Regions from separate parts of the Desulfobaculum sp. genome, predicted to be linked through region 1. Evidence: predicted binding sites of a transcription regulator. Region 1 holds the regulator's gene; the other holds the start of a gene.
The links. The regulator sigma-54, encoded in region 1, starts transcription at its own class of promoters, with help from an activator protein. The targets are predictions, from matches to a motif close to CTGGCACGGNNNNTGCTT.

Region 1 (12,682 bases):
GGTTTTGGGGTCGTGCGCGCCAAACACCAGCCCGGCGATGCGGGCGTGGATAAACGCGCCGAGGCACATCAGGCACGGCTCCAGCGTAACGACAACGATGCAGTCGTTGAGGCGATAGTTCCCCAGCTTGTCCGCGGCAAGGCGCATGGCGCGCATCTCCGCGTGGGCGCTGGGGTCGTTTTGGCTGATGGGGGCGTTGGCGGCTTCGGCAAGGATGGAGCCGTCCGGACCAAGGACGACGGCGCCGACGGGGACCTCGCCACGCTCTGCGGCGCGGCGGGCCTGCTCAAGGGCACGGCGCATGACCTGCTCCCAGCTTTCCCACTGGCCGGGAAGCGCCGGGAACTCCATTGGCGTATTCATGATATCTGGCCTTGTTTGTTGTGTGAGAATTCACGCGAAAAGGTTTCCGGACGGACGCCACAAACTCGCCCACAGGACGATTTTCGTGCAGTGCCTGTGGCGTCCGTCTCGGAAATGGTACGGTCTTTTTTGGGGAAGTTAAAGGCTCTTGATGTACTTGACGGCGTTCTCCATGAGCACGGTGCCCAGGGTGGGGCGTGCGCCACGGGTCCACGCGGGGTGGTTCGTGGGGTGGTTAAACGCTTCGGGGTGCGGCATCAGACCAAGGATGCGGCCGGTGGGGTCCGTCAGTCCGGCAATGCCGCCCGGTGAGCCGTTGGGGTTGAAGGGAGATTCCTGCGTCGGCTCGCCCGTTTCGGGGTGGGCGTAGCGCAGGGCCACAAGGTTTTCGCGCTCCAGGGCGTCCAGCACGGCGTCGTCTTTGGCAATGAGCTTGCCTTCGCCGTGGCGGATGGGCATTTCGAGCAGGTCGAGGTCCTTGGTAAACACGCAGGGGCTGTTTTTGTTCACCTTCAGGTGCACCCAGCGGTCCTCGAACTTTGCGGAATCATTGTGCGAGAGGGAAACCTGACGGTCGAAGTAGTTGCCGTCAACGGCAGGCAGAAGACCCAGCTTCACCAGCAGCTGAAAGCCGTTGCAGATGCCGAGGATAAGACCACCGGCAGTGAAGAAGGCCTTGAGCTGGTTGACGAGGGGATCGCCGTTTTCAGTGGTGGCATACTGCCAGCGCAGTGCGCCGGCCTGTGCGGCGCCGAGGTCGTCGCCATCCAGAAAGCCGCCGGGAAAGATCAGGAAGTTGTAGTCCTCAACCCGGCAGCGCCCGGCAATGAGGTCAGAGAAGTACACGGTTGAGACGCTGTCCGCGCCCGCCAACTCGGCCGCATGGGCCGATTCCTTATGACAGTTCGTACCGTTGCCGGTAATGACGAGGCTTCTGACCTCCGCCATAAATTCCTCCCGTTGTCTTGACACCGCCAAGGGCGTCGACTAGCGTATCCAAGGTCTGTGGGACCATAATGACACGTAAAGGTGTCGTCAACAGCGTAAAAAGACTGATTATGGACTCCCAATTATCGGGCACATATGTAGAGCTAGAGATTTTACGGCAGTAGTGCCTCGTATCGACCCGCCGGGATCAGAAAATGTTCCGGCGGGTTGATATTTGATGTATGTTCGCGGGGTACGGAGCACGTGTGCAAACGTTTCGTGCGTCACTGCCGGAAGTATTTTTGATAACTCCCTTAAGTTCAAGACAAAAAAGAGGACAGGTCCGGCGAATGAAAACCAAGTTCATCTTTGTCACTGGTGGCGTATTGTCTTCCCTCGGCAAGGGGCTTTCCGCTGCCTCCATCGGCGCTTTGCTCAAGGCACGCGGGCTGACGTGCACCATTCAGAAGCTCGACCCTTACATCAACGTCGATCCTGGCACCATGAATCCCTTCCAGCACGGCGAGGTCTACGTCACCAATGACGGTGCTGAAACTGACCTCGATATGGGCCACTACGAGCGCTTCATCGACGTGCCCATGAGCCAGAGGAACAACTACACCTCCGGCAGCATCTACCACAAGGTCATCACCAAGGAACGCCGCGGCGATTACCTTGGCGGCACCGTGCAGGTGATTCCGCACATCACCGATGAAATCAAAAACGCCGTCCTGAGCCTTGCCAGCGACGACCTTGACGTTGCCCTCATTGAAATTGGCGGCACCGTCGGCGACATCGAGGGCCTGCCGTTCCTCGAAGCCATCCGCCAGCTGCGTATTGACCTTGGCAAGGAAAACTGCCTCTACATCCACCTGACGCTGGTTCCGTACCTTGCCGCCGCCGGTGAAGTGAAGACCAAGCCTACGCAGCACTCCGTTAAGGAACTCCGCTCCATCGGCATCCAGCCCGACATCATGATCTGCCGCAGCGAAGTGGCGCTGGACGAACACCTCAAGGGCAAAATCGCGCTGTTCTGCAACGTGGACCCCGACGCCGTGTTCTGTGCCCGCGACATCAACAATATCTACAAGCTGCCGCTGGCCTTCTACGAGGAAGGCATTGATCAGAAGATCGCCATCATGCTGCGCCTGCCCGCCAAGAATCCGGACCTCGCCCAGTGGTCCGGACTGGCCGAGAAGATTGACCACCCCAAGGGAGAGGTCACCATCGGCATCGTGGGCAAGTACGTGGACCTCAAGGAAGCCTACAAGAGCCTGCATGAGGCCCTCATCCACGGCGGTTTCGCCAACGATGTGACCGTGAACCTCACCTACATCAATTCCGAGGAAATCACGGACGAAAGCATCGCCAAAAAGAAGCTCAAGGGCCTGGACGGCATCCTCGTCCCCGGCGGCTTCGGCTCCCGCGGTGTGGAAGGCAAAATCAAGGCCATCCGCTACGCCCGTGAGAAGAAGATTCCGTTCTTCGGCATCTGTCTTGGCATGCAGTGCGCTGTTATCGAGTACGCCCGCAACGTTGCCGGCATCGACGCCGCCAACTCCGAGGAGTTCGACCAGAACACGCCGGATCCGGTCATCTACCTGATGAAGGAGTGGTACGACTTCCAGCGCGGCCGCGTGGAGCGCCGCGACGAAAGCAGCAACAAGGGCGGCACCATGCGCCTTGGCGCGTACCCCTGCAAGCTCGTTCCGGGCACTTTTGCAGGCAAGGCCTACGCTGAGGAAAACATCAGCGAGCGCCACCGCCACCGCTTCGAATTCAACAACGATTATCTGGAAAAGCTCCAGAAGAGCGGCCTCGTCTTCTCCGGTACCTCTCCGGACGGCGAGCTGATGGAGATTGTGGAAGTTAAGGATCACCCGTGGTTCCTCGGCTGCCAGTTCCACCCGGAATTCCAGTCCAATCCCATGCGTCCCCATCCGCTGTTCAGGGACTTCATCAAGGCCGCCAAGGGCCAGAAAAAGGGCAAATAGCTCTTTGACCAGTCATTTACCGGACTCGCTCCCGCACGCCTTCGCCACCTGCGCGAAGGCGTGCGGTGCGCCGGTTGTAGCGGGGCCACTGCGCTGGGTGCCCCTTGCGGCACTCCGCCCGCCGCGCCCCGTCCTCCTTCCCCCGCAGAAAAGGGTATGCTTATGATGACTGCATCCGAACTCTACACGCATTCGTGCGCGCATCCGTTCCTCATCGCAGGGCCGTGCGCGCTGGAAGACCTCGATATCGCCCTGCAAGCGGGCAGGAAAGTGGCCGAAATCTCCAAGGACCTTGGGATTGCGGCCATTTTTAAAAGCTCTTTCGACAAGGCCAACCGCACCTCCGTCACCAGCTTCCGCGGTCCCGGCATGGAGCGCGGGCTGGAAATGCTGGCGCAGGTCAAGGCCGAGACGGGCTTGCCCGTCATCACCGACATCCACTCCCCGGAGCAGGCCGAAGCCGTGGCCGAGGTGGCGGATGTTCTGCAGATTCCCGCCTTCCTCTGCCGCCAGACCGACCTGCTGGTGGCCGCCGCCAAGACGGACAAAATCATCAACGTGAAGAAGGGCCAGTTCCTTGCCCCGTGGGACATGCGTTCCGTAGTGGAAAAGGTCCGCTCCACAGGCAATTCCAAGATTTGGCTCACCGAGCGTGGTGCCAGCTTTGGCTACAATAATCTGGTGGTGGACTTCCGTTCGCTGGCGATTATGCAGAGCCTTGGCTGCCCCGTGGTGTTCGATGCCACGCACTCGGTCCAGCTTCCGGGCGGGCAGGGCGGCTGCTCCGGTGGACAGCGCGAATACGTGCCCATGCTGGCGCGCGCCGCTGTTGCCGCTGGCGCAAACGGTGTGTTCCTTGAGACGCACCCCGACCCGGATTCCGCGCTGTGCGACGGACCCAACTCGTGGCCGCTGACCAAGCTGGACGCCCTTGTCCGCGACCTCGACAACCTCTGGAAGCTGCCCCATGAGTGCTAAGCTGACTGCCGCCGCCAAGGAACGCGCGAAGAACGTGCGCGTGCTGGTGCTGGACGTGGACGGCGTGCTGACCGACGGCGGTCTGTACTACGACGCATCCGGGCACGTCTCCAAGCGCTTCAACGTGCAGGACGGCCTTGGCGTGAAGCTGGCGCAGGGCGCAGGCCTTGTGGTGGCCGTCATCACGGGCCTCAAGTCCAAAGCCGTGGAAAAGCGCGTGCGCGAACTGGGCATCAAGGACTACTACGCGGGCCACACGGCCAAGATTCCGCTGCTCCAGAAGATTTGCGATACCCATGGCGTTACCATGGACGAGGTAGCCTACCTCGGCGATGATTGGGTGGACGCCGGGCCGCTGGCCAACGTGGGCCTGCCCATGGCCGTCGCAAACGCCCAGCCCGAAATTCACGACATGGCCGTGTGGGTCAGTGAATGCCGCGGCGGCAACGGCGCAGTACGCGACGCCATCCGCTTTATCCTCGATGCGCAGGGCAAGCTGGACATCCTGTGGGCGGAGTGGAAACAGCGATGAACAGAGCGCGTATGCTCCTTGTCGCGGTGCTGGTCCTTGTGACCATGCTTGGCGCGGCCTATATCATTTGGCGTGGGAGCGGCGCATCCGTGGATGATGTGCCCATCACCGCCCCGCCTGTGGATATGGCCATGCAGGGCGTGGAACTCACCCGCAGCGCCGGTGACGGCTCCCTGTGGACCCTCAAGGCCGAGAGCGCCGACTACGAAAAGCAGGACGGCCGCATCACGGTTGAGGCTCCCGTTATCGACTGGACCAAGGAGGGCCGCGAGCCTGTGCATATCGTTGCCCCCAAGGGGCGCGTTGATCAGGCGACGGGTTCTGCGGAATTGTGGCCCGAAGTTGTCGTGACAAGTGGCGATACCACAGTGTATTCCAAGCGTCTGAACTATGACGGCGAGGCGCGGATTATCACCGTACGCGAGGATGTCCGCATTGTGCGCGAGGGCATGACCCTCCGCGCGCCGGAAGTCGTCTATGATCTTTCCACCAATGTCATCACCGCCACCGGGGGCGTGGAGTCCGTCATGGACGGCATGGCCGCCCCGGGCAGGGAGAAGTAGCCTTGAAGACGTTTGCACGCACCGCCGCACTCGCCCTTGCGGGTGTGCTCGTAGCGGCCTCGCTGGCATTTGCCGCGGCCGCCGATACCGTACCGACCAAAATCACCTCTCAGAAAACCGTTTACGACGAAAGCGGCAAGACCGTCGTCTTTACGGGAGATGTGCTCGTCACCCGGCCGGATATGCAAATCTGGTCCGACAAGATGACGGTGCACCTCACCCCGTCCAATACGCCGGATACCCCCGGAACCATCCGGAAAATTGTCGCCACCGGCAACGTGCGCCTGAGGCGCGAGGGCAAGACCGGCACCTGCCGCAAGGCCGTGTACACCGCCGAGGAAGGCCTGTTGACCCTCACCGGCAAGCCCGTGCTCAAGGATGGCGAAAATAGCATCGCCGGCAAGATTATCCGCCTGTGGCTCAAGGATAACCGTAGCGAAGTGGAAAGCGGCGACGCACCTGTGGAAGCCATCTTCTTCACCCCGGCTGACGGGGGCGGCAAGTAGCATGAGTGTCCTTTCAGCCAATGATCTGTGCAAGATCTATGGGCAGCGCAAGGTTGTGCAGGATATCGCCGTCAATGTGGCGCAGGGCGAGGTTGTTGGTCTGCTTGGCCCTAACGGCGCGGGCAAGACCACCACGTTCTACATGCTGGCGGGCATCATCAAGCCCAACGGCGGCGCGGTGCACCTTGACGACGAGGCCATCACCATGCTGCCCCTGCACGAGCGCGCCCGCCTCGGCATGAGCTACCTGCCGCAGGAAAGCTCCATCTTCAAAAAGCTGTCCGTGCGGCAGAATCTGGAGATTATTCTGGAGCAGAGCGGGCTGGACAGCGCAGAGCAGAAGCGGCGCGCGGACCAGCTGCTGGACGAGCTTGGCATCACGCGCCTTGCGGACCAGAAGGCCATGCACCTCTCCGGCGGTGAGCGCAGGCGGCTCGAGATCGCCCGCGCGCTTATTCTGAATCCGAAATTCATGCTGCTGGATGAGCCTTTTGCGGGGATTGACCCCATCGCCGTGGATGACATACAAGGAATTGTACGCGGGCTGAAGGAGAAGGGCATTGGCGTGCTCATTTCCGACCATAACGTCCGCGAAACCCTGCGTATTTGCGACAGGGCCTACCTTGTCTACGAAGGCCGCATCATCCTGAGCGGCACTCCGGAAGAAATTTGTGCCGATCCTAAGGCTCGCCGGGTCTACCTTGGCGAGACGTTCTGCCTGTAACCTTCCGGAAATTCTATATAAATCCCTATATTCAAGAACCTTGCCAGTCTTGGTTGCAAGCTTGTTGTGAATGTGGCATGGTGCTTGTGCGGTCGGTAACGAAGTCCGCACAAGCACCATTTTTTTTAGATGCCGTAGGCACTGTCGCACTTCCGCCCCCTTTGACGGGGCAGCCTGATACGGAATCTGCAACGCCAACATTTCGCAAGAAGACATAAGCCAACATGGCACTTGAACTACGACAACAACTCAAGCTCTCTCAGCAACTGGTCATGACACCGCAGTTGCAGCAGGCCATCAAGCTGCTGCAGCTCTCCCGCGTGGAGTTGGTGGACATGGTCCAGCAGGAACTCCTCGAGAATCCCCTTCTGGAGGAGGCCGCCGTCGAGCCGTCGCAGGAGAAGGCCGAGGCCGAGCAGGACGCCCGGTCGGCAGAAGCCGTAGACAACGGCGAAGCCATGGCCGATGGCGTTGGCGATCAGGACGCGATGCAGGGCGCGGATTGGGAAAACTACCTCGGGGAGTTCTCTTCCACGGGGCGGCAGTCCTCGGCGCGTGAAGCGGAAATCCCGGAGGAGGGCTTGTCCTTTGAGGCCCGCCTTTCGTCCAAGCCATCGCTGGAAGGGCATCTGGAATGGCAGATCCGCCTCTCGGACATGACGCCGGAGCAGGTGAACATCGCAGAGGTCATCCTCGGCAACCTTGGCTCGCAGGGCTACCTGCAAAGCACCGTTGAGGAAATCGCCGAGGAAGCCAAGTGCTCCGTAGACGCCGTGGAGGAAACGCTGCACCGCGTCCAGCGCATGGACCCCGTGGGCGTTGCCGCCCGCGACCCGCGCGAGTGTCTGCTTGTGCAGCTGGAGGTCAACGGCTACGACGACCCCATCCTGCACTCCCTCGTCAGCGACCACCTGGAGGACCTTGAAAAGCGCCGCTACAAGCCGCTGGCGCGCAAGTTCCGCCTCACCCTTGAAGGCCTCAAGGAATACCTCGACTTTCTGCAAACCCTCGACCCCATGCCCGGTGCTGCCTTTGGCAGTGGCGAGGCGCAGTACGTCAGCCCGGATGTGCACGTCTACAAGTACGAGGATGACTTCGTCATCGTACTCAATGACGACGGTTTGCCGCAGCTGACGGTCAATGATTTCTATCTTGATTCCGTGAAGGATGGGCGCGGCGCGCCGGAGAAGGAATACCTGCACGAGCGCCTGCGTTCCGCCCAGTGGCTGATGAAAAGCCTGTACCAGCGCCAGCGGACCCTCTATAAGGTTATGGAGAGTCTTGTGCGCTTTCAGCGTGGGTTCTTTGAGCATGGCGTGACCCGTCTGAAGCCCCTTATCCTCAAGGATGTGGCCGATGACATCGAGATGCACGAATCCACCATCAGCCGCATTACCACCAGCAAGTATGTGTCCACGCCCCATGGCGTGTTCGAGTTGAAATTTTTCTTCAACAGCGCCCTCGGTATGGACGACGGATCGCAGGTCGGCTCCGAGAGCGTGAAGGCACACATCAAGGAACTCATCGGAAAGGAAGATACCAAAAAGCCTCTTTCGGACGAGAAAATCGCCGAGATCCTCAAAGGGCGGCTTCAGGTCAACATCGCACGGCGAACTGTTGCCAAATATCGCAGCTCCCTCGGCATACCGTCCTCCTCCAAACGCAAGCAGGTCTTTTAGGAGGGGCGGAGCGGCGACAACACCCTTTATTTTCAGGCTGAATGCAAGTACACTTTCCTCTATGGTGAGTATTCGATCCAACCCCAGCAGTTAAGGAGGATCGTCGATGAACATCAGCTTGACCTTTAAGAATTTCGAGCCTTCGGACCATCTCAAGCAGTATGCCCGCAAGCGCTTTGAAAAGCTGATCAAGTACGCCGATACCGGCAATGCCGAGTTGCAGATCAACCTGAGTGTGGAGAAGTTTCGCCACATCGCGGAGGTCTCGCTTGCCGGGGACAATATGAACATGTCCGCCGTTGAGGAATCGGAAGACATGTACTCCTCCATCGACCTTGTGCTGGACAAGATGTCCGCACAGGTCCGCAAGATGCGTGAAAAGGACAAGGACCGCCGCCGCGCGCGCGATACCGTGCGCCAGGAGGACGTCGCCGCCCTTGGCGGATTCGACGCCGAGGACATGGACGCCGCATCCGGCCCTGTCATCGTGCAGGCCGATACCTACACGCCCAAGCCCATGATGGCCGACGAGGCCGCCATGCAGCTGGACACCTTCAAGTATGATTTCCTCGTGTTCCGCAACGCTGAAACCGAACGGGTCAATGTCATCTACCGCCGCAAGACCGGCGAGTACGGCCTCATTGATCCCGGGATGTACGAATGAAGCTCGGAGATTTTGTCGATAGCGATTTGATATTCCCTGAACTTTCGGCCAGAACCAAGTCTTCGGTTCTGGCCGAACTTGTGGCCGGGGCTGCGCAGCATGTGCAGGGCATTGACCCTGAACAGGCCAAGGACGTCCTGCTGGAACGGGAATCCCTCGGCACCACTGGAATCGGCGACGGCATCGCCATCCCCCACGGCAAGCTGGAGGGGCTGGACGACATCGTCGTCGTTGCCGCCAGAAGCCGCGAGGGCGTTGACTTTGATGCGCTGGATTTTAAGCCCTGCCACATCTTCTTCCTTGTGCTTGCGCCGGAAAAGGTGGCCGGGATGCACCTGCGCATCCTTGCCCACATCTCCCGTACCCTCAAGGATGAGAAGTTCCGCACGGCCTTCTTGGAGGCTGGCGATAAGGACGAACTGGTCCGCCTTATCAAGGGAGCCTAAGCATGGAATCTGTCGTGCCGGGAGCGGCCACCGAGCCGGATTTTCCCGTCATTATCCTCTCTGGTCTTTCCGGAGCGGGCAAATCCACTGCCCTGAAGGTTTTTGAGGACCTTGGCTTCGTCTCCGTGGACGGGTTGCCCCCGGATGTCATCCCTGAATTCGTGGACCTGTTTCGCCGTCAGAAAGAGGTGTACCACCGAGGGTTGACCCTTGGGCTGGACGTGCGTCACTCGGACTTTACCGCCAAATGGGAACAGACACGGGGCATCCTTGCCGAAAGCGGCGTGGAGCCGCGCGTGGTGTTCATTGAGGCGGGAGAGAATGTCCTGCGCCGCAGGTATGCGGCCACCCGCCGTCCGCATCCGTTGGAGCAGGGCGTTGGGCTGGACCGCGCCCTTGTGGAGGAGCGCCGCCTGCTCGCCCCGGTGCGCGATTTGGCCGAGCTTGTCATCGACACCTCGGATTATTCCATCCACGACCTGCGCCGCACGTTGCAGGAGAAATGGAATTTCCTGCAGGACAAATGCTATGGCCTGCACGTGTATTTGGTGACCTTTGGCTTTAAGCACGGGGTGCCAACGGACGCGGACCTTGTCTTTGACCTGCGCTTTTTGCCGAATCCGTATTTTGAAAAGTCCCTGCGGAGCCTCACGGGCCGTGACAAGGCGGTTTCAGATTTTGTCCTGCGCTCGCCAGAGGGCGGGGAATACCTTGAGAAACAGCTTGATTTCCTGCACTATGTCCTGCCGTGCTACGCGCGGGAAGGGCGGTACAGGCTGACGGTTGCCATTGGGTGCACCGGCGGCAGGCACAGGTCCGTCGCCGTGGCCGAAGCCGTCTTTGACTCTCTGCGTCAGGCAGAGTATTCCGTATTTCTTGAGCACAGGCATCTCGACCTCGAATGAGGCGGGTGAAGGACGAAATTCCATTCGCGCCGTAAGTAGCGCGCTAGCGGGTATCATGAGCGAAAAGACAACCAAGACAGTCGGTGTGGTCATCGTCACCCACGCGGAGTACGGCGAGCATTTGCTGAATGCCGCCGAGGTCATCCTTGGCGAGCAGGAATACTGCGAAGCCATCGGTGTGGGCGTGGATCAGGAGATGGACGAAATTCTCCAGAACCTGCGCGAAGCCGTGGAGCGCGTCGATGCAGGCGCCGGCGTACTGATGCTGACCGACATGTTTGGTGGCACTCCCACCAACCTCAGCCTGTCCCTTATGGGCTCCGGGCCGCTGGAGGTCATCACCGGCGTGAATCTGCCCATGCTGCTCAAAGTGCTTGGTACCCGATCCATGAAACTGAAAAGCCTTGCCAGCGAAGCCGCAAGCGCCGGCTGTCAGGGTATTGTCGTCGCAGGCGAAATTCTGCGGCGCAAGGTCGCGGAAGGCTAAGATGTATTGGGTGCGCGTGGACAACAGACTGATCCATGGTCAGATTATCGAAACGTGGCTCCCCTTCACCAAGTCGCGCTGGATTGTCGTGGCGAATGACGACGTGGCCCACGACCCATTGCGGCAGGAAATTATGGGGCTTGCCATCCCACACGGGGTGGAGAAGTGTTTTGTGGACGTGGCGGGGCTCGCCGCGTTTATGCATGCCAAGTTCGGGCCGGACCCGGACCCCGATGTGTTGGTCCTCTTCGCCTCGTGCGAGGACGCCCGCCGCGCCCATGAAGATGGCCTCGGCTTTGGGGTGCTCAACCTTGGCAACCTGCATTACGGACCGGGCAAACAGCAGCTGTGCGCCCACGTTTCCCTTTCCGAGGAAGACAACGACTGTCTTGGCTATTTCTCGTCCACCGGCGTGGAACTCGACTTCCGCTGCGTGCCGACGGAACCCGTGCATGTGAGACGAACATGGTAGGAACTCCGCTTGCGAGCATTGCCACGGTTGTGGCGGTCGGTTTTTTTTTGCCCTGAGCTCTCTCGGGCGTTTTGCCGTCACTGTCGGCATCATTGAACGCCCCATGGTGCAGGGCCTCATCTGGGGGCTTGTCACCGGCGATATGACCCTCGCCCTCAGTGTTTCCGCATTTTTTGAGCTGTTCTGGCTCGACCTCATCCCCGCAGGGACGTTTATACCTCCCAATGCCGCGGCGGCGAACCTTGCCGCGCTCACTTTGGTGCACTTTTTTGGCTTCACCACGCCCGCCGAGGTGGTGTTCCCATTGCTCTTCAGCTTGCCCCTTGGGTGGATAGCGGCGCGGGTGGAGTACCTGCACAGGAACTTCCAGAACGCCTCCTACAATAGCTTGCAGGCGCAGGTCGGCCTGAGCGCCAGCCCCAGCGACTACGCGCCGGGTCGCCTTGTCAGGCGCTCCATCATGCAGATGGGCGTCTTGTCGTTTGCGTTTTTTGAGGCCAGCGTTCTGGTGCTTATCGTCATCGTGAATTTCTTCCTGATGCGCGGCTTCCTGCATTTGCCCGCGGACGCTGTTACGTGGGGGCATTTGTGGATTGCCGCCTCCATTGGGCCACTGCTGTCCCTGCGCTCCGCCAAGGCTTATGCCCTCATCTTTGTCCTTGCCGGCGGCATTGCCGCGCTTGCGGCGCTGGGGACGTTTTAACCCCCAGACCAATTGCGGCAGAATTTCTGCGACCAACGGCCCGTATGAGTACCCTCATGCGGGCCGTTTTTGCGTCTGGCAGGGGAGAGCGGACGGGCGGGCGATTTTGAAAAACTCTGTTATGTCAATGGGTTGATTTTTGATTGTGGGCCCGATATCTGTCGGTTTATCGATATTTTTAAGCGGCGTGCTTTTCTTGTTCCTTTTTGCGCAAAGTTTTTGTAGGCTCAGAGCCGCCGGTTGGCGGGAAATGGTCCAAAAGGCCCGTGATTCCCATACATTTTTTTTGAGTGCGTAGGCTCTTGGCAGGACAAGACCTTTGTGCTATTTGGCACAAACTTACAGCGTCAACTTGCCTAAGCTTTCGCGCTAAATCCATTGTTAGGAGGATTTGTCAATGTTAGTTCTCGGTCACATGAATCCTGATACTGACTCCATCGTCGCCGCCATTGCCCTTGCCGACCTGCTCAGCAAGCGTGGCATGGAAGCCAAGCCCGTCGCTCAGGGCGAGGTTACCCCCGAATCCGCTTTCGTTCTGGAAAAGTTCGGTCTGACCGCTCCTGAGGTTGTAACCTCCGTGGCTGGCCAGAAGGTCGCCATCGTCGACACCACCGAGCTGACGCAGCTGCCCGCCGACATCGCCGAAGCCGAAGTCGTCGCCGTGGCCGACCACCACAAGCTGGGCGACCTGGCTACCCCGAATCCGCTGGAAATGTGGGTGTGGCCCGTTGGCTGTACC
Region 2 (6,828 bases), on a different contig from region 1:
TTCATGATAGCCGGTGAACATGCCCTTCACGAGGGAGAGAACATGGTCGCCCGTGGTGCTGAGGTAGATATGGACCACGAGGAAAACTGCGAATCCAAAGGCCAGCACGTAGTGGACCGAGGCAGTCAGCCAGCGTCCCGGGTAGCCCAGTATCGTCTCAGGCGTGAGTTCGGGGAAGAACATCCACACGCCGGAGAGGATGAGCAGCGGCATCATGATGTACATCAGCGGCAGGTACGCCGCCTGCTGCAAGGGGTTAAAGCGCTGGGAGCGGGTCACGCGGAAGGGATGCGCCTCGCCGCGGAAGATGCCCCACAGGTAGAACCGGCCCTGCAGCCACCACCGCACGATAAGGCCGCGCGGATTGGGGATATATTGCTTAATGTTGCCGGTGATGATGGCCATCACGACGAACACGCCGTAGTTGGCAACCAGCATCCAGCCAGCGATGTCGTGCACGCGCACGCTCGCCGCAAAGTCCAGCGTTCCCGGCAGTCCGGCAAAATGCAGGCTAAAGCCGGTAACGATGAGCACGATAAACAGCACCGCGTTCAGCCAGTGCCACAGGCGCACGTGCAAGTCGTACACGTATTCGCTGTGCTTCGGGCCGGGCATGTTGCGGTGCTTCAGGCCGGTAACAATGCGCAGGCCGCCATGCAGCAGCACGCCAAACAGCGCGGCCAGCGCCAGCTTAAAGGCCCATGCGTCAAGGATGACGTTGCGCGTTGCGCCGATGACGTAGGAATCCTTGAACAGGCCGTCATTGATGAAGCCCAGCTGGTCCACCTCGGGCATAACCGAGGCCGACGCATCTGCGCCGGTGGTGTCCAGCTTCAGGAGCTTGGTCATCAGTTCGGTATCGTCGAACAGGCCCTTGCCAAGGAACTTCCCGGCCACGTCGCTGTCCGTCGGCGCCTCGTGCATACGCTCCACCAGTGCGGAGCTTGCGCTATGGCAGACGGTGCAGTCCTTGACGGACTCATCCTTGGGCAGGATGCGGTGCATGTCCGTGGTCTGCGCGGGGGTGTGGCACTCCACGCAGCGCACGGCCTTAAAGTGCGCGTCCTTATTGGGCAGGAAGTCATGCGACAGGTCCTGCTCCCAGACGTCCTTTCCGGACAGCTTCTTGTAGCCGGTCAGGTCGGTATGGCAGGCGAGGCAGGTGTAGTTGTCGAATCGAATCTGCGCCTGCGACGGCTTGGTTGCCGGATCGTTCTCCACCGTGTGGGCATCGTGACAGGAGGCGCAGGTGAACTTGTCGCCCAGCTTCTTCACGTGATGGCTTTCGGTAAAGGACGTCTTTATCTCGTTGAAATACTTGCCGTGGCAGTCCGCACAGTCCTTTGCGCCCTTGCCGGAGAGCTTGTGGGGAACAACCTTGAAGTCCTCCTTCGTTCCGGCGCCTTCGTGGCATTCGGTGCACGCCAGTCCACGGTGGGTGCTCTTGGCGAACCGCTCGGCGGGGACGTACAGATCCACCGAGGCTCCCCGCTCCGTGCGCGGAGCGAGGTCAATGTCACCGTGGCACTTCAGGCACTCGGCATTGGCCTCTTTGGCCGGCATCTGCCTGGCCGACAGCGGGGCGGCGGCGAGGAGGCAGAAGAGAAGGGGTAAAAGGACCCCTGCGGCTATTCTGCGCATTGGTTCTATCCTCTATGGTTTATTGGGCGACAGGTCTCTGCCGCAGCCCTATTTCTTGAAGTTCTCGTAGTGGAAGGGATGGCAGGTGTTGCAGTACACCGTGGATTCCTCGTGCTCCTTGTGGCACGTGGTGCAGGGTGCATCCGTTCCATAGTGGGGCGAATTGTGCGGATTGTGATCCAGCTTCGCCGTCAGCTGCGCCACCTGCTCGCGCGTGCCATGGCACTTCAGACAGTTTCTGTCGTCGGGCGCGGTGGAGGGGTTGTTGGCCCCGTGGCACAGTTCGCAGTTGGTCCCGTTCTGGTGGACCTTGCGGTGGTAGTCCTTGACGGTCTTGCGGCCCAGCTTGGTGTCAATCCAGAGCTGCATACGCTCCGCCGCACCGGGCTCGTGGGCGACCTTGGTCTCGGCGACCTTTTCCCCGGCGGCAAAGGACGGGGCGAACCAACCGCACATCGAGGCGGAAAGCACAAGGGCGCACATCACGGCTGTGTGCTTCTTCATGGTCGTATCCTGTGGCTGGTGTAGAAATTGACCGTGGCGGCCCGATTCCCGGGGGGGATGGGGCACGGAGCGCCACGGTCAACCGTTTCGTGATTCAGACTACCTGTCGTATTCCTTCAGGAAGTCGTGGGACGTCTGGATGTCGGGCGTAAAGGGGCGGTCCTTGTCGATGAAGGCCACATCCTTACGGTAGGCGCGGAACATGGCGCCAGTGCCACGACCCAGTTCAATATCGCTCTCGCGCTCGCGCAGGTCGATGGCCTGAGCGGCGTGGTACAGCTCAAGGCCGTAGATGTAGTACATGTTGTCCACAATGCGGGAGAGGCGGTCAGCCACACGCATGGAGTTGGTGGCGGTGTCCTCGATGTTGCCGGCCAGCGGGATGGTGTCCTGAGACACGGGGTTGGCCAGGGAGCGCACGTCGGCGTCCAGAGACACAAAGGGCTTGCCGATGGCGCCGAAGTTGATGGCAACGTCGTCGGCGGCCAGGAAGCGGGACAGATGCGTGAAGTGCGGGTCCACGAGGCGCAGGCAGCGCATGGCGGCGTTGCGGGACACGTGGGACAGGGCAATGCCCAGGTTCTGCATCTTCAGGACCACAGGCAACGGCTCAAAGTTGGAGGTGGGGAAGATAGCGCCCTTGATGTGGCCGGCGTCAAGGTAGTACTTGGCGACCTGCTCAGGGGTATCGGCGCTGGGCTCAATGCCCACGACAACGGCGGGGTTGTCGTCGGAGGAGTTGACCTGCACGTTCCACTTGGCTTCAGCGTCCTCAAGAGCTTCCATAGCAGCGCCAAAGGTGAAGGCGGTGGTACGGTAGCTCAGGGGGTCCTGCAGGGCGCGGCCCTTCATGGGCTGCCACACGTAGCTGCCTTCCAGCTCGTCGCGCATGACCTTGGAGGCCTTGGCAAAGCAAGAGAAGGGACGCACGTCGTTGACCTGCTTCAGGAAGGGCGCAACGTTGCCGTTGAGGCCTTCGAGGGACAGACCGAAGACAACGGGAGCCACCTTGAGGAACTGCTCGGCTTCGCTGAGGGCGAAGGCGGACTTGGCCATGGCCGGAGCGTTGGTGCTCAGGATGGCGAGGGCGTCCTTGCCGGAGGGCTCCAGAGCCTTGATGCCGGCCTTGGCGAGGGCCTCGGCGCCGGACATACGCTCACCCTGGAAGTCGGCCTTCCACTCGCCCATCATCACGAGGCCGATGTGGGGAGCGAGGGTGATGTCGCATTCGCCCACGGTGCCGCGGGAGGGCACAACGGGCAGCAGGTTCTTGTTCAGAAATTCCTTGTAGAGCTCGGCAACGTAGGGCTGGGCGCCGGTACGGCCGCAGAGCATGGTGTTCAGGCGGATGGCCATGGTGGCGCGCACCATGCGGGGCTCCATGTCGGGGCCAACGCCAGCGCTGTGAGCGCGCAGGGCGTTCACGTTGAACTGCTGGGACAGGCGCAGCACCTCGGGGGTGAGCACGCGCTTGCCGCTTTCATCCACGTGGAAGATGGACTTGTCTTTGTTCAGACCAACGCCAACGGTGAGGCCGTACACGGGGCGGCCTTCGGCGGCGAACGCCATGAGCAGCTCGCGGCTGTCCTTGACGCGCTTCATGGCGGTGGTGTCGATGGAGACCTGAGCGCGGCCTTCGGCAATGTCCACAAGCTGAGCGAGGTCCATATCGTGACCGTTCAGGGTCACAATCTTGTGGCTGGCCCATGCGGTGCAGGCCATAACCTGCATGGCGGCGAGGCAGATGACGGCTGCCACAAGCCTACGGGTAGCGGAAAAATGCATTGTTTCCTCCAGTTGAGCTCTTCTGATGTATGTCCAAACCATCGGCTTCCGGGTGACGGGAAAGTCAGGCCGGGGCGCTCCCTAGCTGACGACACTCCGCCATCAGCGCGCCCCGGTCGTTCCCAGGAAGACGAAAGATCTCTGCCTTGCTCAGCGCGGCCTTGCGTCCGGCCAAACGGCCGATGACCAAGGTCTCGGCAACGGCGCAGCTGCCCAGACGGCTTGCGCCGTGGGGACCGCCCGTTACCTCGCCGGCGGCGTACAGGCCCGGGATGGGCTGGCCGGAGCGCATGTGCATGACCTGCCCCTCGGTGTTAATCTCCACACCGCCCATGGTGTAGTGCACCTTGGGCCAGCAGCGAACGGCGTAGAACGGACCTTCGTCCAGCAGGACGGCGCGGCCCATAGGCTTGCCGAATTCCTTGTCCTCGCCGGTGCGCACGGCCTCGTTGTAGGTGGCAACCTGCTGCTTCAAGCCGTCAACGGGCATGCCGAAGTGCTTGGCCAGCTCCTCAACGGTGTCAAACTCCCACGCCACGCCGTACTTGAGGCAGGCCTTGAGGGTCTGCGCGCGGTCGGCGCCCTTGGCGTTACAGAACACCACGGGGTAGACGGGGTGCCCCTCGTCGTCGAGGCGGGTCATAACGGCTTCGGCTCTGGCCTTGCGGTCGGCCAGTTCGTTGACAAAGCGCTTGCCGGTGCGCACGTCCACCATGATGCCATTGGGGAACCCGGCGATGGTGTTGAACTGCGACACCATGCCAAAGCCCTTCTCGTCCGGGGAGGTCCACGGGCCGAGCTGGATCAGGTTAATCTGCACGGGAGCCGCGCCAACGCCGAACATGGCCTGCATGCCCTCGGACGTTGCGCCCGGATGGTTGGTGGAGTCGATGCGTCCGTCCAGATTGGGGTTCTGCATCATGCGGAAGCGGCGGTCCTGCGAGAAGCCGCCGGAGCACATGATTACGGCCTTGCGCGCGCGGAAACGGCGCAGTTCTCCGGTTTTCTCATCCGGGAACTCGTAGCGGTCACGCACGACGAGGCCCATCACGCCACCGTTTTCGTCCATGACAAAATCTTCCAGCTTACAGCGGCTGCGGAAGGCCACGCCCAGCTTTTCGGCGCTCTTCTTCAGGGGGCGGATGATGCCCGCGCCGGAGCTGATGGTGGTCTGCAGGGTACGCGGCACGCTGTGGCCGCCAAAGTGCTGCAGAAACGGCTTGTACTCCACGCCGTGCTCAAGGGTGAACTCGTAGGCGGGGCGCGTTCCGGCGGCGACAATCTTCAAAAGGCCCATGTGGTTCAGGCCGCGGCCAGCCTTGAGCATGTCCTGGACCATAAGGTCCACGGAGTCCTTGATGCCTTCCTTCTCCTGCAGGGGAGAACCGGCAACGGCAAACGCGCCGCCGTTGATGGCGGAGTTGCCGCCAAAGACGGGCATCTTATCCACGACAAGCACATCCGCTCCGGCCTTACGTGCCTCAAGGGCGGCGGCCATTCCGGCGAATCCGCTGCCGACAACGATTACGTCGTACTCCTTGTCCCACGCACTTACGGGCGTGCGGGATTTCTCCACGGGGACGTCCTTTTTTTCCTCTCCGGTCACGCAGCCCTGGAGCATTCCGGCGGCGAGGCCACCAGCCAGGACCGCCCCGGCGCGCAGCACGTCCCGGCGAGACTTGCGCGCACTCTGGGGTGCGGAGCGCTTCGTTTCGGTTTCTTTCATATCGAGTGAAAGCTCCTTGCTTGCGAAAACTTGCGTCGTGTCGACTCGTTCACGCCCGCCTCATGGCGAACGACCACGCCATAGAGGCAGAAAGCGTGCCAACGTTCACAATGAATAAATTCAGTGCGTTACACACGGCAGCACACAAAAAACGCGAAATATAGCGATTGACATGTGCGACATTTCGCACTAACCGCGATATTTCGCGTTTCATTCGTCACGGAGTCTCCATGAACACAAATGATTTTTTCCACCACGCCACAGTGCGCATCTGCGGCAGCCTCGACATCGAAAAAGCCCTCTACGACTGCTGGAAATACTTGCGCCAGCATATTCCGGCAGATGGTATGTACATTAACATGTTCCGCCCGGACGTAAAGGCAATTCGCTTCATCGCGCGGGCGGATGCGGGCGGCGGCAACCCCATGAACGAGCAGGTCGCCATCACCGACGACATGTGCCGCACCCTGCTGGAGCCGGATCGGCCACGAATCCGCATCCTTGCCGACCTGGACGACGACCCCGTCACCGGGCGCGTGGCCGGAACCATCTATCCGGTGGACACATCAATTCTGCTCATGCGCATGATGATTGAGGACCGCCACCTTGGCGTTGTGGGCCTGCACGCCCACGGGCGCGGGCGGTTCCACTCCGGGCACGGCACCCTGCTCAGCCTGCTGCACGAGCCCTTTGCCATTGCCACGGCAAACGCCCTGCGCCACCGCAAGCTCCTGCGCACCAACTCCCGCCTGACGCGGGAAAACCAGTTCCTGCGCGAACAGCTGTCCGAAAGCCGCAGCGGCGCGGTCATCGGGGACGAAGGCGGCCTGCAAACCGTGATGAAACGCGTGGCGCAGGTGGCGCCGCTGTCCAATACGGTGCTGCTGCTGGGCGAAACCGGCGTTGGCAAGGAGGTCATTGCCAGCGTCATCCATGCGCGTTCGCCGCGTCACGACGGCCCCTTTATTAAGGTCAACTGCGGCGCAATACCCGAATCCCTCATGGACTCCGAACTCTTCGGGCACGAGCGCGGCGCGTTTACCGGGGCAACCCACGCCAAGAAGGGCGTGTTTGAGCAAGCCCACGGCGGCACCCTGTTTTTGGATGAAATAGGCGAACTGCCGCAGAGCGTGCAGGTGCGCCTGCTGCGCGTTTTGCAGAACCATCAGGTG

Region 2: the regulator sigma-54 is predicted to act here: its motif matches at 5,741-5,758, upstream of ACY69P_RS11755 (flavocytochrome c).

What each region holds. Positions count from the first base shown of each region.
Region 1 covers NZ_JBUDSW010000070.1:1,581-14,262, reverse strand. Annotated here, with positions in the region: gene tadA (tRNA adenosine(34) deaminase TadA) at 1-363, opposite strand, end outside; gene ACY69P_RS06520 (phosphoribosylformylglycinamidine synthase subunit PurQ) at 502-1,311, opposite strand; gene ACY69P_RS06515 (CTP synthase) at 1,641-3,284, shown strand; gene kdsA (3-deoxy-8-phosphooctulonate synthase) at 3,450-4,262, shown strand; gene ACY69P_RS06505 (KdsC family phosphatase) at 4,252-4,794, shown strand; gene lptC (LPS export ABC transporter periplasmic protein LptC) at 4,791-5,357, shown strand; gene ACY69P_RS06495 (LptA/OstA family protein) at 5,360-5,863, shown strand; gene lptB (LPS export ABC transporter ATP-binding protein) at 5,865-6,587, shown strand; gene rpoN (RNA polymerase factor sigma-54) at 6,812-8,266, shown strand; gene hpf (ribosome hibernation-promoting factor, HPF/YfiA family) at 8,373-8,930, shown strand; gene ACY69P_RS06475 (PTS sugar transporter subunit IIA) at 8,927-9,376, shown strand; gene rapZ (RNase adapter RapZ) at 9,379-10,281, shown strand; gene ACY69P_RS06465 (PTS sugar transporter subunit IIA) at 10,337-10,768, shown strand; gene ACY69P_RS06460 (PTS sugar transporter subunit IIB) at 10,770-11,240, shown strand; gene ACY69P_RS06455 (PTS sugar transporter subunit IIC) at 11,293-11,943, shown strand; gene ACY69P_RS06450 (manganese-dependent inorganic pyrophosphatase) at 12,335-12,682, shown strand, end outside.
Region 2 covers NZ_JBUDSW010000181.1:164-6,991, forward strand. Annotated here, with positions in the region: gene ACY69P_RS11740 (cytochrome b/b6 domain-containing protein) at 1-1,563, opposite strand, end outside; gene ACY69P_RS11745 (cytochrome c3 family protein) at 1,690-2,145, opposite strand; gene ACY69P_RS11750 (HAL/PAL/TAL family ammonia-lyase) at 2,245-3,930, opposite strand; gene ACY69P_RS11755 (flavocytochrome c) at 3,995-5,656, opposite strand; gene ACY69P_RS11760 (sigma 54-interacting transcriptional regulator) at 5,887-6,828, shown strand, end outside.